Regions from separate parts of the Candidatus Pantoea soli genome, predicted to be linked through region 1. Evidence: predicted binding sites of a transcription regulator. Region 1 holds the regulator's gene; each other region holds the start of a gene.
The links. The regulator PhoB, encoded in region 1, activates phosphate uptake and scavenging genes when phosphate is short. The targets are predictions, from matches to a motif close to CTGTCATAAAACTGNCNNAT.
Positions count from the first base shown of each region.

Region 2: glpT (glycerol-3-phosphate transporter) is a predicted target of PhoB. The motif match lies at 2,236-2,255, and genes of this name have one in related genera.
Region 3: pstS (phosphate ABC transporter substrate-binding protein PstS) is a predicted target of PhoB. The motif match lies at 2,350-2,369, and genes of this name have one in related genera.

Region 1 is NZ_CP032702.1:955,345-959,428, reverse strand. It holds gene phoR (phosphate regulon sensor histidine kinase PhoR) at 1-1,006, opposite strand, end outside; gene phoB (phosphate response regulator transcription factor PhoB) at 1,022-1,711, opposite strand; gene sbcD (exonuclease subunit SbcD) at 1,908-3,125, shown strand; gene D8B20_RS04330 (SbcC/MukB-like Walker B domain-containing protein) at 3,122-4,084, shown strand, end outside.
Region 2 is NZ_CP032702.1:171,320-175,403, forward strand. It holds gene yigL (sugar/pyridoxal phosphate phosphatase YigL) at 1-683, shown strand, start outside; gene glpT (glycerol-3-phosphate transporter) at 750-2,090, opposite strand; gene D8B20_RS00760 (carboxylate/amino acid/amine transporter) at 2,495-3,355, shown strand; gene D8B20_RS00765 (YehS family protein) at 3,410-3,892, opposite strand; gene metR (HTH-type transcriptional regulator MetR) at 3,985-4,084, opposite strand, start outside.
Region 3 is NZ_CP032702.1:3,741,772-3,745,855, reverse strand. It holds gene pstA (phosphate ABC transporter permease PstA) at 1-152, opposite strand, end outside; gene pstC (phosphate ABC transporter permease PstC) at 149-1,111, opposite strand; gene pstS (phosphate ABC transporter substrate-binding protein PstS) at 1,199-2,242, opposite strand; gene glmS (glutamine--fructose-6-phosphate transaminase (isomerizing)) at 2,416-4,084, opposite strand, start outside.

The DNA of each region.
Region 1 (4,084 bases):
CTTCCGGCGTATGGTTTACCGCGTTATACACCAGGTTAGAGATGGCGCTGCGCAGCTGCTCGTCGTTGCCAAACACCCGCAGATGCGGATCGGTATGGAAATAGATATGGTGACGGCCGTGGCTCAGCGCTTCAGCTTCGCGCTGCAGCAGCAGCAGCATAGTGGGCACATCCACGGTCTCTTTCAGATCGATGGCCGGGGCAGCTTCAATGCGCGACAGCGTCAGCAGCTGTTTTACCAGGCTATCCATGCGGCGCGTCTGCTCCTGCATGGTGCTCAGCGCTTTACTGCGCGTGCGCGCATTCATGCCCTCGTCATCCATCATCTCCAGATATCCCTGCAGCACGGTCAGCGGCGTGCGCAGCTCATGGCTGACGTTGGCAAAAAAGTTACGGCGTGCGCCCTCTAGCTGGTGCATCTGCGTCACGTCGCGCGCCACCATCAGCCACTGCCCTTCACTGTAAGGCATGACGCGGAACTCCATATGATGCTGATTATTCAGCACCACGGTCAGCGGCTTATTAAAGTCGCGCTGGCGGATATAGCGGGAAAATTCAGGGTAGCGCAGCAGATTAAGGATGTTCTGGCCGTTATCTTCCGGCCAGCGCAGCCCCAGATGCTGCTGTGCCAGACCGTTACACCAGAAAATGGTGCCCTCTTCGGTGGTCAGAACAACGGCGTCAGGCAGTGATTCGGCACCACTGCGAAACCGTTTGATCAGGTTTCCCAGCTCGCGCCGGCGGCGGCGGTTGCGCAGCTGCATCTGATACAGACCATAAAACAGCGGCTCCCAGCTGCCGCTGCCGGTGGGCGGTGTCATGGAGCGATCCACCCACAGCCAGTGCGACAGTCGCATCAGGTTTTTGAAGTGCCAAAACAGGATGCCGCACACCGCCAGTAACAGCAGCCACGGCAGATAGCCGGTTAACAGCCCCAGCAGCAGCGCAGGCAGACAGACCAGCGCCAGCTCGGTCAGTAATCTCTTCCAGGAGAGTCGTTCCAGCACGGCAGAGCACTCCGTTTAGTAGCGGGCAGAGAAACGATACCCTGTTCCGCGAACGGTTTGAACCATGCGATCGTGGCCGGAAATCTCCAGCGCTTTGCGTAAACGACGGATATGCACATCCACGGTGCGATCTTCTACGTAGACGTTGGTACCCCAGACGTGGTTGAGCAGCTGTTCGCGGCTGTAAACGCGCTCCGGGTGGGTCATAAAGAAGTGCAGCAGTTTGTATTCGGTCGGGCCCATCTCCAGCGGGGTGGTCTCAGACATCACGCGATGCGAGGAGGGATCGAGGCTCAGGCCCTGCATCTCAATCACTTCTTCCACCGCCATCGGCGAGATACGCCGCATCACCGCTTTAATCCGCGCCATCAGCTCTTTCGGCGAGAACGGCTTGGTGATGTAATCATCGGCCCCCACTTCCAGACCGCGCACGCGATCTTCCTCTTCGCCGCGCGCCGTCAGCATCATCACCGGGATATCGCGCGTCATGGCTTCACGTTTCAGGTGTTTAATGAACTGAATGCCGCTGCCGCCAGGTAACATCCAGTCCAGCAGGATCAGATCTGGCCAGGGTTCGATCAGCTTGCCAATCGCGCTGTCATAATCTTCTGCTTCAATGGGCTGGTAATCATTCTGTTCCAGCACGAAACATAACATTTCACGGATGGGAGCTTCGTCTTCCACAACCAAAATGCGCTTAGCCATTATTACTCCTGCTGTTGTGACACGCTGTCACTGGGATTTGCGGCGTCATTATGCGTCAGTTTTATGACACTTTTATGAAAAACCCAACCCGTGATAAATAGATAAAAAACAGAAATGTGACAATCAAAATCGGTTTTTTTCCTTTATCCCCGAAGCCGTTATACTTGCCCCCTCGTTTTACCCGCAGGAAACCGCCATGCGCATCATTCACACCGCCGACTGGCACCTCGGCCAGTTCTTTTACAGCAAAAGCCGCGCTGCGGAACATCAGGCCTTCCTTGACTGGCTTCTGCAGCAGATAACGCAGCACGCGGTGGATGCGCTGATCATTGCCGGCGATCTGTTTGATACCGGCACACCGCCCAGCTATGCGCGCGAGATGTTTAACCGCTTTGTCGTCGCGCTGCAGCCTACCGGCTGTCAGCTGATTGTGCTGGCGGGCAATCATGATTCGGTCGCCACGCTGAATGAGTCACGCGAACTGCTGGCCTGCCTGAACACCCGCGTTATTACCAGTGCGACGCCGGGCGGCGAGCAGCAGGTGCTTACCCTGTCGCGGCGCGACGGCACGCCGGGTGCGGTGCTGTGTGCCATTCCGTATCTGCGTCCGCGCGACATTCTGCGCAGCAAAGCCGGCCAGTCCGGACGGGAAAAACAGCGCTCCCTGCTGGAGGCCATCGGCCAGCACTATCAGCACTGCTATGCCGCCGCTCAGGCGCAGCGTGACGCGCTGGGCGAACCGCTGCCGATCATTGCCACCGGCCACCTCACCACCGTGGGCGTCAGCAAAAGCGACTCGGTGCGTGATATCTACATCGGCACGCTGGATGCCTTTCCGGCACAGGCGTTTCCGCCAGCGGATTACATCGCGCTCGGCCACATTCACCGTCCGCAGCGCATTGCCAACAGCGACCACATCCGCTACAGCGGCTCACCGATTCCGCTCAGCTTTGATGAAGCCGGGCGCGACAAAAGCGTTTTTCTGCTCAGCTTCAGCAGCGGGCTCGACAGCGTGACGCCACTGACGGTGCCACTGTTTCAGCCGCTGCGCGTGCTGAAAGGGTCGATGGCAGAGCTTGAAGCGCAGCTGGCGCAGTTCAGAGACGGCGATACCGCTCAGCCGGTGTGGCTGGATATTGAAATCACCACTCAGGAGTACCTCAGCGATTTGCAGCGCCATATCGAACAGCTGACGGCGACGCTGCCGGTTGAGGTGCTGCTGGTGCGCCGCAGCCGCGAACTGCGCCGCTCCAGCCTTGAACGACTGGAAAATGAGACGCTGAGCGAACTGAAAGTGGAAGAGGTCTTTGCCCGCCGCCTGGCGCAGGAAACGCAGCTGGAGGCCGATCACGTCGCCAGCCTTACCCGGCTGTTCCGCAGTACGCTGGCGGCGCTGGAGGATCCCTCTGCATGAAAATTCTGACGTTACGCTTCAAAAACCTCAATGCGCTGCGCGGTGAATGGCGGATTGATTTCCGCGAGGAGCCGTTTGCCAGCAACGGCCTGTTCGCGATTACCGGGGCCACCGGTGCCGGCAAAACCACCCTGCTTGATGCCATCTGTCTGGCGCTCTATCACCAGACGCCGCGCCTCGGCGGTCTGTCACAGAGTGAAAACCAGCTGATGACGCGCGACACCGCTGAATGCCTGGCGGAGGTGGAGTTTGAAATCAAGGGCGAAGCCTGGCGCGCTTTCTGGAGTCAGAACCGCGCCCGCGGCCAGGTGGACGGCAAACTGCAGGCCCCGCGCGTCGAGCTGGCGCGCGTGGCGGATAACCAGATTGTTGCCGATAAAGTCAGCGACAAGCTGAAAGCAATTGAAACGCTGTCGGGGCTGGACTTTGCCCGCTTTACCCGCTCCATGATGCTGTCGCAGGGGCAGTTCGCCGCGTTTCTTAATGCCCGACCGGGCGAACGGGCCGAACTGCTGGAAGAGCTGACCGGCACTGAAATTTACGGCCGGATTTCCGTACAGATATTCGAACAGTGGCGCCATGCGCGCAGCGAGCTGGAAACGCTGCGCGCCCGCGCCGGCAGTATGCAGCTGCTGGAGGAGGCGCGCCGCGCTGAACTGCAGGCGCAGCTTACCGCGCTGACGGCGCAGGAGCAGACGCTGAGCGCACAGCTGGCCCAGGCGCAGCAGCAGCAGCAGTGGCTGACGCAGGCGCAGCAGCTGGCGCAGGAACAGCAGCAGGCCAGCGAGGCGCTGCAGGCGGCAGAACAGGCGTGGTTGCAGGCAGAAAGCGACCGTCAGCGGCTGGCACGAGCGGAGCCGGCAGAGAAGCTGCGCGAGAAGCTGCAGCAGCGCGAACAGCTGCAGCACGATTGCGCTGCGCAGCAGCAGCAGTTACAGCAGCTGCAGCAGCACCAGCAG
Region 2 (4,084 bases), 780 kb from region 1:
TTGCCACCGGTCGTCACCATATCGACGTCGGACAGATGCGCGACAAGCTGGGTATTCCGGCGTATATGATCACCTCAAACGGCGCACGCGTGCACAACGCCGAAGGCGAGCTGGTGTTCAGCCATAACCTGGACGCGGATATCGCCAGCGAACTGTATGCCCTGCAGTATCAGGATGCCCGGATTCTCACCCACGTTTATCGCGATGATGAATGGTTCATGAGCCGTCACGATCCGGATGAAGTGGATTTCTTCCGCGAGTCGGTGTTCACCTATCAGGTGTATGAGCCCGGCATGCTGGCGACGGACGGTATCAGCAAAGTGTTTTTCACCTGTGAGGATCCGCAGCGGCTGATTCCACTGGAGCAGGCTATCGAAGCGCGCTGGGGCGATCGGGTGAACGTAAGCTTCTCGCTGCCCACCTGCCTGGAAGTGATGGCCGGCGGCGTCTCCAAAGGCCATGCGCTGGAAGCGGTGGCGAAGCAGCTGGGCCATTCGCTGAAAGCCTGCATCGCGTTTGGCGACGGCATGAACGATGTGGAGATGCTGAGTATGGCGGGCAAAGGCTGCATTATGCGCAACGCCCACCAGCGGCTGAAAGAGACGCTGCCGACGCTGGAAGTGATTGGCAGCAACGCCGAGGATGCCGTGCCGCACACGCTGCGCAAGCTGTTTCTGGCGTAAGCGCGCGGCGGCCGTTTCCGGCTACCGCAGCAACAGACGGGCAGCCTGACCGGCTACCCGTCGCTATCATGCCCGCGATACTTTATGTTTATGCTCATTGATCATGGTGAGCAGCAGCAGTAGTACCGCCATCACCGAGCCGGCAATCATCACCAGGAAGCCGCCGTCCCAGCCGAAATAGTCCACGGTATAACCCACGATGGCGCTGGCCGCGACAGATCCGCCCAGATAACCAAACAGGCCGGTAAAGCCCGCCGCGGTGCCTGCGGCTTTCTTCGGTGCCAGCTCCAGCGCGTGCAGGCCAATCAGCATCACCGGGCCGTAAATCAGAAAACCGATAACGATCATACAGGCCATATCAACGCCCGGATTGCCCGGCGGATTGAGCCAGTAAATCACGGTCGCCAGCGTCACCAGCGTCATAAAGAACACCCCGGTCGCCCCGCGATTACCGCGGAACACCTTATCGGACATCCAGCCGCACAGCAGCGTGCCGGGAATGCCGGCGTATTCGTAAAAGAAGTAGGCCCAGGAGGATTTATCCAGCGTGAAGTGCTTCACCTCCTTCAGGTAAGTGGGCGACCAGTCGAGAATGCCGTAGCGCAGCAGGTAGACAAATACGTTGGCCAGGGCGATGTACCACAGCAGCTTATTGGGCAGCACATACTGCATGAAAATCTGCTTTGCGGTCAGCTCCTGTTCATGCGCGGCGTTATAGTCAGGCGGATAGTCGTTTTTATAGGCTTCAATCGGCGGCAGCCCGCATGACTGCGGCGTGTCGCGCATCAGCGCAAACGCGATGACGGCGACCAGAATAGCGGCGAACGCCGGCATATAGAGCGCGGCTTTCCAGTCGTTAAACCACGCCATCCCCAGCAGAAACAGCAGCGGCGGAATCCCTCCGCCAACATTATGCGCACAGTTCCAGACGGATACGATGCCGCCGCGCTCCTTCTGCGACCACCAGTGCACCATCGTGCGACCGCAGGGCGGCCAGCCCATTCCCTGGAACCAGCCGCACAAAAACAGCAGCACAAACATGATCATAATGCCGGAGGTGGCCCAGGGGACAAAGCCCATGAACAGCATGACCGCTGCCGCCAGAATTAATCCGGCAGGCAGGAAGACGCGCGGATTGGACCGATCGGAGACCGAACCCATAATGAATTTGGAAAAACCGTAGGCAATAGAGATACCGGAAAGGGCAAAGCCGAGATCGCCACGGGAAAATCCCTGCTCGACCAGATAAGGCATTGCCAGCGCGAAGTTCTTACGGACCAGATAATAGGCAGCGTAGCCGAAGAAGATACCAAGGAAAATTTGCCAGCGCAGGCGGCGGTAGAGCGGATCAACGCGATCATCAGCCACCGGTGGCCGATGCGGTGCAGGTTTAAAGATACTTAACATGAACAGGGCCCTCCAGGGCGCACTTTTGGTATTTATTCCCAGCAGGTTGGGGCAGAAAAGGGGTAAATCAGCCTGGAAATCGCGGTTTCCATTGCGCGCAAAGGATAGTGAGGGCGCGGCGGGGTTACTGTGACGGCTGACACAACTGTTACAGTTTTATGACAATCGGGCGCGAAAAGCGCCAGAAAGTGTCGGATGTGCGCCGGGTAAAAAGGCGTCCGTGCGGGCGAAAATCCGCTGCGCCGTGCAGCCTGTTGTCATAGCCGGTCTGGCCTCTTTACGCGCAGGGGATTACCTGTCCGCTCTGTTTGCTGTCAATATGACCAGTTGTCAACCAGTTTTTCCAGCCCGGTCGCCTGACATTGTTTACACTAGCGGCTTCATGGATTTCTGGATCTTTTACCGTGCTGTTACTGATCGTTACCACCATTCTGTGGGCATTTTCTTTTAGTCTGATTGGCGAATACCTGGCGGGACAGGTGGATACCTGGTTTTCGGTGCTGATGCGTCTGGGACTGGCTGCGCTGGTGTTCCTGCCTTTTCTGCGCTGGCGCGGCTACCGCCCGTCAACGCTGCTGCTGTATATGCTGGTGGGCATGCTGCAACTGGGCATCATGTATCTGATCAGCTTTGAGGCGTATCTGTATCTCAGCGTGTCAGAATTTTTGCTGTTCACCGTCATGACGCCGCTGTATGTGACGCTGATTTACGATCTGCTCAGCAGACGGCCACTGCGGATTGGCTATGCGTTCAGCGCGCTGCTGGCGGTGGCGGGGGCGGCCATCATCCGTTATGACAAAGTCAGCGATCACTTCTGGCTGGGGCTGTTGCTGGTGCAGGCGGCTAACCTCTGTTTCGCTGCCGGGATGGTTGGCTACAAGCGCCTGCAGGAAACCCGGCCAATGCCGCAGCATACCGCGTTTTCGTGGTTCTATCTGGGGGCGGTGCTGATTGCGGCGCTTGCCTGGTCCCTGTGGGGCAATCCTCACAAGCTGCCGACAACCTCACTGCAGTGGGGCATTCTGGTCTGGCTGGGTGTGGCCGCTTCCGGACTGGGCTATTTTATGTGGAATTATGGCGCGACCCAGGTAGACGCCGGCACGCTGGGTATCATGAACAATATGCATGTGCCGGCGGGGCTGCTGGTAAACCTGGCAATCTGGCAGCAGCGGCCGCACTGGCCGAGTTTTATTGCCGGGGCGGTGGTAATTTTCGCCTCGCTCTATGTGCATAAGCGCTGGGTGGTGGGTAACAGCCGCCACTGAGCCGCCAGGCCAGCGCGACAGCCTGGCCGGTCCGGCCGGCCGTTCAGTTCGCGCTTACGCCTTTTTTGCCGGAGTGGCCGGGCGCAGCTGCAGCGTCAGGCCCTTGAGAAAGTTACGCAGAATCTGATCGCCGCATTCGCGATAATTTTTGTGGTCCGGGTTGCGGAAGATGGCCCCGATTTCCGCCTGCGAGACCTTAAAGTTCGCTTTCAGCAGAATCTCCGGGATATCGGTGGTTTTCAGCGCAAAGGCGATGCGCAGCTTCTTCAGAAAGATATTGTTATTCATGCGGCGCTCCAGCGAAGGCGCTGGCGCATCCTCGCTTTTGCCGCGGCGGTAGAAAATCAGCCCGTTAAGGTAATAACCCATCAGCACGTCGGGCAGTTTACGGAACCCCGCTTCATCCTCTTTTTTCAGCCACGCCTGCACATCTTCCAGCGGCACCTCGCTTCCCGCCAGGGCAAAAATCTCCACCACTTTGCTGTCGCTTAAATCCAGCATATAGCGCACGCTGCGCAGAACATCGTTATTGGTCATGGTGAAACTCTCCGGGTCGCGAATTAAGGCGGCGCATTATAGTGCAGGCCGGGCAGGGATAACAGCACGGACGACCGGGGTCGCCCGCGGTATCAGGATGACAGCGGCTGCAGCGAGCCGGGGCGTGAGGCATCACGCACGTAGGGCAGATGCTCACAGGCATGCTGACGGGCAAAACGCACAAAGGCTTCC
Region 3 (4,084 bases), 970 kb from region 1:
GTAAACAGAATCCAGATCAGCCAGAACAGACCAAACGCCATCGTCAGCAGGGATAACGTCAGGGCAATTTTATTCTTGGTGCTGCGCCACGCCTGCATTTTACGACGCGACGCTTCCAGTTCCGCACGCGCCTGCATTTCAATCGCTGTCATGAACGGGCTCCTTCACTTTTCGCCAGACGCAGGATCATCAGTTTGGAGATCGCCAGCACGATAAAGGTGATCACAAACAGGATCAGGCCCAGCTCCATCAGCGCCGCGACGTGCACGCCGGATTCCGCTTCGGCGAATTCGTTCGCCAGTGCCGAGGTGATGCTGTTGCCCGGCATAAACAGCGACGCGTTGTCGAGCTGGTAGGTATTACCGATGATAAAGGTTACCGCCATGGTTTCACCCAGCGCGCGGCCCAGCCCCAACATGACGCCGCCGATCACGCCATTTTTGGTGAACGGCAGCACGATGCGCCAGATCACTTCCCAGGTGGTGCAGCCAATACCGTAGGCCGACTCTTTCATCATCACCGGCGTCTGCTCAAACACGTCACGCATGACGGAAGCGATATACGGAATAATCATGATGGCGAGAATAACGCCAGCCGCCAGGATGCCAATACCAAATGCCGGGCCGGAGAACAGTGCCCCCACAATCGGAATATTGGCCAGTACCTCGCCGACCGGCGTCTGGAAATATTCAGCAAACAGCGGCGCGAAAATAAACAGGCCCCACATGCCGTACACGATGCTGGGGATCGCCGCCAGCAGTTCAATCGCCGTGCCCAGCGGACGACGCAGCCAGCCGGGTGCCAGCTCGGTGAGAAACAGGGCAATGCCGAAGCTCACCGGTACGGCGATGATCAGGGCGATCAGCGAGGTAACGAGGGTGCCGTAGATTGGCACCAGCGCACCGAATTGTTCGTTGGGCGCATCCCAGGTTTTGGTCCACAGAAAGGAGAAGCCAAACTTCTGGATGCTCGGCCAGGAGGAGAAAATCAGGGAGACGATAATGCCGCCCAGCAGCAATAACACAATCAGCGCTGACAGCTTAACCATCGCGCCGAAAATCATGTCGCCTTGCTTGCCCGGTGCTTTAAACGTCGGCTTAGTGGCAGCCATACAATTCTCGTTCTCAGGGGGTAATCAGGGCGGCACAGCGGCCGCCCGTCAGGCTGGCCTGCAGCTATCGCAGGCCAGGTGGTTCACTTACTGGTACAGCGCTTTACCGGAGCTGTCTTTGATATTGGCTTTCCAGGCAGCGCGCACCTGGTTCGCTACGCTTTCCGGCAGAGCGGCATAATCCAGCGCGGTGGCCGTCTTGCTGCCGCCTTTGTAAGCCCAGTCAAAGAACTTCAGCACTTCGCTGCCCTTCTCCGCGTTCGCCTGCTGTTTGTAGATCAGAATGAACGTGGTGGAGGTGATTGGCCACGCGTCGTTGCCTTTCTGGAAGGTCAGATCCTGCGCAAAGGTTTTGCTCCAGTCTGCGCCTTTCGCCGCGTTAGCGAAGCTGGTTTCACCCGGAGCCACGGCTTTGCCGTCTGCATCCATCAGTTTGGTGTAGGTCAGGTTGTTCTGCTTGGCGTAGGCATACTCCACGTAACCAATGGAGCCCGGCAGACGCTGGACAAATGCTGCCACGCCATCGTTGCCTTTACCGCCCAGACCGGTTGGCCAGTTAACGGTGTTGCCTTTGCCGATTTTGCTGTTCCACTCTTCGTTCACTTTAGACAGGTAGCTGGTGAACACGAAAGAGGTGCCGGAACCATCCGCGCGGCGCACCACGTTGATGTTGGTGTCAGGCAGTTTGATGCCCGGATTCAGTTTAGTGATCGCCGGGTCGTTCCATTTTTTGATGTTGCCGAGGTAGATATCACCGACGGTTTTACCGTCCAGCGTCAGCTGACCCGATTTCACGCCCGGAATGTTAACAGCCAGCACCACGCCACCAATCACGGTCGGGAACTGGAACAGGCCGTTTTTCTGCAGATCTTCTTCTTTCATTGGCGCATCGGACGCACCAAAATCAACGGTTTTGGCGATGATTTGCTTCACGCCGCCCGAAGAACCAATACCCTGATAGTTAATTTTGCTACCGGTGGCTTGCTGGTATTCTGCTGCCCACTTGGCATAAACCGGTGCCGGGAATGTCCCGCCTGCGCCCGTCAGATCGGTGGCGGCAAAAGCAGAAACCGCGCTTACGGCGAAGGTGGCGGCGAGGATTCGGGCTACGGTGCTACGCATCAGTGTCATGTTCCCTCCAGGGGATTAAAAAATCAGGCTTGGAGCCGTTTTAGTAGGAGTCAGTGATTGCTGCTGGAGGGAAAATAGGACAGTTTGATGACAGTGAAATGTACGAATTGTGACAGTTATATGACAGGCGGCAAAACAGAGCGAGCCCGTTGCAGGCTCGCTCAGAAAGGAGGTTACTCCACGGTGACCGATTTCGCCAGGTTGCGCGGCTGATCGACGTCTGTGCCTTTGATCAGCGCGACGTGATAGGAGAGCAGCTGCAGCGGCACCGTATAGAAGATAGGGGCGATCACCTCTTCAACGTGCGGCAGAGAGATAATCTTCATGCCTTCGCTGTCGCTGAATCCGGCATCCTGATCGGCAAACACGTACAGCAGACCGCCGCGCGCGCGCACTTCTTCAATGTTGGACTTCAGCTTCTCCAGCAGCTCGTTGTTCGGCGCCACCACAATCACCGGCATATCGGCATCAATCAGCGCCAGCGGGCCATGTTTCAGCTCACCGGCTGCATAGGCTTCAGCGTGAATGTAGGAGATCTCTTTCAGCTTCAGCGCACCTTCCATGGCAATCGGATACTGATCGCCGCGGCCGAGGAACAGCGCATGATGCTTGTCAGAGAACCCTTCTGCCAGGTTTTCGATCACTTTATCCTGTGCCAGCATCTGCTCAATGCGGCTGGGCAGCGCCTGCAGCGCATGCACGATTTCGTGCTCGGTTTCCGGCTTCATACCGTGCAGACGACCCAGTTTGGCCACCAGCATCAGCAGCACCGCCAGCTGGGTGGTGAAGGCTTTGGTGGACGCCACGCCGATTTCGGTGCCGGCTTTGGTCATCAGCGCCAGATCGGATTCGCGCACCAGCGACGAACCGGCAACGTTACAGATGGCCAGCGAACCAAGATAACCCAGCTCTTTTGACAGCCGCAGAGCGGCCAGGGTGTCAGCGGTTTCGCCCGACTGCGACAGGGTAATCAGCAGGCTGTTTTTACGCACCGCCGATTTGCGATAGCGGAATTCAGAGGCGATCTCCACATCACACGGCAGGTTAGCCAGCGATTCAAACCAGTAGCGCGATACCATGCCGGAGTTATACGAGGTGCCACAGGCGATGATCTGAATATGTTCGACTTTGCTCAGCAGCGCTTCGGCCTGTTCACCTAATTCGCGCAGATCAACGATGCCATCATGGAAACGGCCCGCCAGCGTACTTTTGATGGCGTTGGGCTGCTCGTAAATCTCTTTCTGCATGTAATGGCGGTAGAGGCCTTTGTCACCGGCGTCGTACTGCGCGTTGGATTCGATCTCCGGGCGCTTCGCCTGCTGACCGTCACGGTCGATAATGGTGACTTCGCGACGGGTAATTTCAGCGATGTCCCCCTCTTCCAGGTAGATGAAGCGGCGGGTCACCGGCAGCAGGGCCAGCTGGTCAGACGCGATAAAGTTTTCGCCCACACCCCGACCAATGACCAGCGGACTGCCGGAACGGGCTGCTACCAGCACGGACGGATCGCGGCTGTCCATGATCACCATGCCATAGGCACCGCGCAGCTGCGGAATCACCCGCAGGATCACGTCGCGCAGCGTTCCGCCCTGCTTCTGTTCCCAGTGCACCAGATGTGCCACCACTTCGGTGTCGGTTTCAGAGGCGAAACGGTAACCGCGCTCAATCATCAGCGCACGCAGTGGCTCGTGGTTTTCAATAATGCCGTTGTGCACGACGATAACGTGCTCTGAGACATGCGGATGCGCATTGGCCTCTGAGGGTTCGCCATGCGTTGCCCAGCGGGTGTGCGCGATACCGGTTCCGCCGACCAGCGGCTGCTGATCGGCAGCTTCTGCCAGA